2 regions of the Streptomyces sp. NPDC094032 genome follow, and region 2 is predicted to be linked to the other one. Evidence: riboswitches for the same ligand, from Rfam matches in the RefSeq annotation. Region 2 holds a riboswitch; the other holds the start of a gene.
The links. A riboswitch is a leader RNA that binds a small molecule or an ion and turns the genes downstream of it on or off. The one in region 2 is predicted to bind glycine.

Region 1 (2,383 bases), on a different contig from region 2:
CGGGTGAGGACGAGCTCGTACGGCTCCTGGGGCGGGCGCACGGGGGCTCGCTGTACCTCATGGCCCTCGGGCACGACGACCGGCCCGTGGTGGCCGAGCGGGACGCCAAGTCGGTCTCCGTGGAGGACACCTTCGACGTGGATCTGCACGACCGGCTGCGGATCCGGCTGGAGGTGGAGCGGCTCGCGGAGCGGTGCGTGGCGCGGCTGCGGGGGTCGGGGCACTCGGGGCGGACCATCGTCCTGAAGGTGCGGAGGTACGACTTCTCGACGCTGACGCGCTCCGAGACGCTGCGGGGGCCGACGGACGATCCCGTGGTGGTGCGGGAGGCCGCGGCGCGGCTGCTCGACCTGGTGGACACCACGGGCGGGGTGCGGCTGCTGGGGGTCGGGGTGAGCGGGCTCGCCGACTACACGCAGGAGGACCTGTTCGCGCAGGCGGAGGCGGAGGCCCGCGCGGAGGCGGAGGCCCGGGAGGAGGCCGAGGGCGTCGCCGCGCCGCACGTCGCAGGCCCCGACGCGGCCGAGCCCGCCCCTCCCGCCGCGGCGGAGAGCGCGGAGCGGCACTGGGCGCCGGGGCGGGACGTGCGGCACGCGGAGTACGGGGCCGGGTGGGTGCAGGGGAGCGGGGTCGGGCGGGTCACCGTCCGGTTCGAGGAGCCGGGGGCGGTGGTGCCGGGGCGGGTGCGGACCTTCTCCGTGGACGATCCGGATCTGGAGCCTTCGGATCCGTTGCCGTTGGTCCGGGGGGAGGAGGCGGCTTGAGGCGGCACCCGCCGTGGGGCCCGCACCCGCTCTCAGGGGCCTCTACATGTCCTCCTGGCCCGCCAGGCGCCCGAAGTCCCTGGGAGAGGTGTCCTGGGGCGGTGGGGGCAGGGCGAGGCTGTAGTGGCGGTAGAGCTGGAGTTCCTGCTCGGGGGAGAGGTGACGGCCCACCCCGAAGTCGGGGGCGTCCTTGATGAGGGCGCGCTCGTACGGGATGTGGAGGCCGTCGCTCACCAGCTCGCTCGGCTCCAGGGGGACGAACGCGTCGCGGCTGAACAGGCCGGTGCGCACGGCGGCCCATTCGGGGACGCCCGTCGCGTCGTCCAGGTACACCTCGTCCACGGTCCCGATCTTGTGTCCGTTCCGGTCGTACGCCTTGCGGCCGATCAGGCTGCGCGGATCGATATCGGTCTGCACGGTCCCTCCAACTGGTCGCAACTGCTCTACACCCCTACGAAAGTGCACAACTGGGATGTCGGCCACTTGAGCGATGCCAGGCTCAACCGCGCTGGTAGGCTGGCTGTGGCTGTCGACCCTGCGCGGGAGAGTCCTCCGAAGAAACCTTTCGGTGGCGCCGAAGGAGCAAATCCTCCCCGGAATCTCTCAGGCCCCTGTACCGCGTGGACGAGGTCACTCTGGAAAGCAGGGCGGGCGTCGACGGCATCCGCTCTCACCGACGGTGAAAGCCGGTCGTGCCGTCAGGCATGGCCGGTGAAACTCTCAGGTTGAGATGACAGAGGGGGAGGCCGTCCGGGCACCCGCGCCGTGGTGCCCCTCGCAGGTCGTGACGACCAGGAGGCCCCCGCAGCATGACCGCCAACCGCATTCCGCTCTCCGAGCTCGAGCAGGGTATTCCCTTCGAGCAGCGGCACATCGGCCCCGACGCCGAGGCCCGCGCGAAGATGCTCGCCCAGGTCGGGTACGGCTCGCTCGACGAGCTGACGGCCGCGGCCGTGCCGGACGTCATCAAGAACGCCGAGGCGCTCGGCCTGCCGGCCGCCCGCACCGAGGCCGAGGTCCTGGCCGAGCTGCGCGAGCTGGCCGACCGCAACCAGGTCCTCGCCCCGATGATCGGTCTCGGCTACTACGGCACGTTCACTCCGCCGGTCATCCTCCGCAACGTCATGGAGAACCCGGCCTGGTACACCGCGTACACGCCGTACCAGCCCGAGATCTCGCAGGGCCGGCTGGAGGCCCTGCTCAACTTCCAGACGATGGTCGCCGACCTCACCGGTCTGCCCACCTCCGGCGCCTCGCTGCTCGACGAGGGCACCGCGGCCGCCGAGGCCATGGCGCTGTCCCGCCGGGTCGGCAAGGTGAAGAACGGCGTGTTCCTCATCGACGCCGACGCCCTGCCGCAGACCATCGCCGTCATCGAGACCCGCGCCGAGCCCACCGGGGTCGAGGTCGTCGTCGCCGACCTGTCGGCCGGCATCCCCGCCGAGATCGCCGAGCGCGGCGTCTTCGGTGTGCTGCTCCAGTACCCGGGTGCCTCCGGCGCCGTCCGGGACATCAAGCCCGTCATCGACCAGGCCCACGAGCTCGGCGCGATCGTCACCGTCGCCGCCGACCTGCTCGCGCTGACCCTGCTCGCCTCGCCCGGCTCGCTCGGCGCCGAC
Region 2 (2,383 bases):
AGGTCGCTGACGGACTTGGTGGACTCCAGCTCGCCGCAGGACTCGCCCGCGGTCACCGTGTCGCCGACCTCGGGAAGCTGCACGTAGACGATGTCACCGAGCGCGTTGGCCGCGTGCTCGGTGATACCGATGGTGGCTATGCCGTCCTCGACGGCCGACAGCCACTCGTGCTCCTTGCTGTAGCGCAGCGCCTGGGGGTTGCTCATGACCTGATTCTCCTGGATGCGGGGAGTGCTGATGAACGTGGGTCTTGCGGGATGAGACGAGTCCTGAGACGACTTCGTCACTTCTGGCGCTTGTAGAACGGCAGCGCCACGACCTCGTACGGCTCGTGCGCGCCGCGGATGTCGACGCCGACGCCCTCGGTGCCGGGCGTGGCGAACTCCGCGTCCACGTAGGCGATGGCGATCGGCTTGCCGAGCGTCGGCGACGGGGCGCCGGAGGTGACCTCGCCGATGACCTGGCCGTTCGCGACGACGGCGAAGCCGGCGCGGGGGACCCGGCGGCCCTCGGCGATCAGGCCGACCAGCTTGCGCGGCGGGGCGGACTCGGCGCGCTCGGCGGCCTTCTCAAGGGCTGAGCGGCCGACGAAGCGGCCCTCGTTGGTGGTCTTCTCGAACTTCACGACCCGGCCGAGGCCCGCGTCGAAGGGGGTCAGCGCGGTGGTCAGCTCGTGGCCGTACAGCGGCATGCCCGCCTCCAGGCGGAGCGTGTCACGGCAGGACAGGCCGCAGGGGATCAGGCCGACGCCCTGGCCCGCCTCGGTCAGCGCGCGCCACACGCCCTCGGCGTGCTCGGGCTTCAGGAACAGCTCGAAGCCGTCCTCGCCGGTGTAGCCGGTACGGGCGATCAGCGCGGGCACGCCGGCGACGGTGCCGGGCAGGCCGGCGTAGTACTTCAGGCCGTCCAGGTCGGCGTCGGTGATCGACTTCAGGATGCCGGGGGACTCCGGGCCCTGGACGGCGATCAGCGCGTAGGCGTCGCGGTCGTCGCGGACCTCGGCGTCGAAGCCGGCGGAGCGCTCGACGAGGGCGTCCAGGACGATCTGGGCGTTGGAGGCGTTGGCGACGACCATGTACTCGGTCTCGCCCAGGCGGTAGACGATCAGGTCGTCCAGGATGCCGCCGTCCTCCTGGCAGATCATCGTGTAGCGGGCGCGGCCGTTGCCCACGGTGGAGATGTTGCCGACCAGGGCGTGGTCCAGGAGCTCCACGGCCTGCGGGCCCGTGACGGTGATCTCGCCCATGTGGGAGAGGTCGAAGAGACCGGCCTGGTTGCGGACGGCGTTGTGCTCGTCGCGCTCGCTGCCGTACCGCAGCGGCATGTCCCAGCCGGCGAAGTCGGTCATGGTCGCGCCCAGCGAACGGTGCAGCGCGTCGAGGGCGGTCAGACGGGGGGCAGTGCTCATCGGGTGACTCCCGGGTCCCAGGGCGTGCGGGGCACGACATGCATGACGGAGGACGGTCCTCCCCATCTGTCATGGAACCTGAGAGGTTCACCGGCGACGTCCTCAGGACATCCTCGGCTTGCACCTTGGGTGGAGCCACGACGACAGGCGCGGCCCGCTTTTCAGATCTGCCTCATCCACGCGGTACGGGGCCTGAGAGATTCAAGGGAGGATCTTGCTCCTTCGGCGCCCGGGCGCACCCACTGCGACTGCGGTGCGTGACCGGGACTCTCCCGCGCGGATTCGAGCGGCCGGTATGAGGTTGTGGACGCTCGTGCGAGCGCCTGCGCGCACATCATTGCACGGCGGTTCGGCCCGGCAAATCGCTTGCGTCTCATTACCCTTTCTTTACACTTCGTGGGCAAGGGTCTCCGCAGGGCCTACCAGGGGGAGCGACGCGATGCAGATGCCGCCGAGGATGCCGATGCGGCCGGTCCAGGGCACCGGCGCCTACGCGACGAGCGCGGGCATACCCGTGCAGCGCGCCGGAGCCCGCGCCCGGGCCAGGACCCGCCGCCGCGGCCGGCTGCTGCGCGACCTGCGCGACCGGGGCGGCCGAGGCCCCCGCACCCTCGCGTACGCCATGGGGGACGTCGTGGTCGTCTCCGGACTGCCCGGCAGCGGCAAGTCCACGCTCATGGGCCGCACCGCGGAGGGCCGCGCCATCGACTCGCAGCACACCCGCGAGCGCTGGGAGGCCCGGCTGCCCCGCTTCCTCCCGTACGCCGTCTACCGCCCGCTCGCCCGCCTCGCGCACTACGCCGGGCTCCGCCGCGCCCTGCGCTCCGGGGCGAGCGTCGTCGTCCACGACTGCGGCACCCAGTCCTGGGTGCGCGGCTGGCTCGCCCGCGAGGCCAGACGCCGTGGCACCGCCCTCCACCTGATCCTGCTCGACGTGGAGCCCACCACCGCCCGCGAAGGGCAGCGGGCCCGCGG

Region 1: another riboswitch for glycine. It lies ahead of gcvP (aminomethyl-transferring glycine dehydrogenase); the one in region 2 lies ahead of gcvT (glycine cleavage system aminomethyltransferase GcvT).

Annotation. Positions count from the first base shown of each region.
Region 1 covers NZ_JBEOUE010000033.1:9,485-11,867, forward strand. Annotated here, with positions in the region: gene ABTZ54_RS31705 (DNA polymerase IV) at 1-764, shown strand, start outside; gene ABTZ54_RS31710 (PRC-barrel domain-containing protein) at 807-1,181, opposite strand; glycine riboswitch at 1,295-1,393, shown strand; gene gcvP (aminomethyl-transferring glycine dehydrogenase) at 1,574-2,383, shown strand, end outside.
Region 2 covers NZ_JBEOUE010000045.1:20,834-23,216, forward strand. Annotated here, with positions in the region: gene gcvH (glycine cleavage system protein GcvH) at 1-206, opposite strand, end outside; gene gcvT (glycine cleavage system aminomethyltransferase GcvT) at 284-1,408, opposite strand; glycine riboswitch at 1,580-1,693, opposite strand; gene ABTZ54_RS34575 (AAA family ATPase) at 1,848-2,383, shown strand, end outside.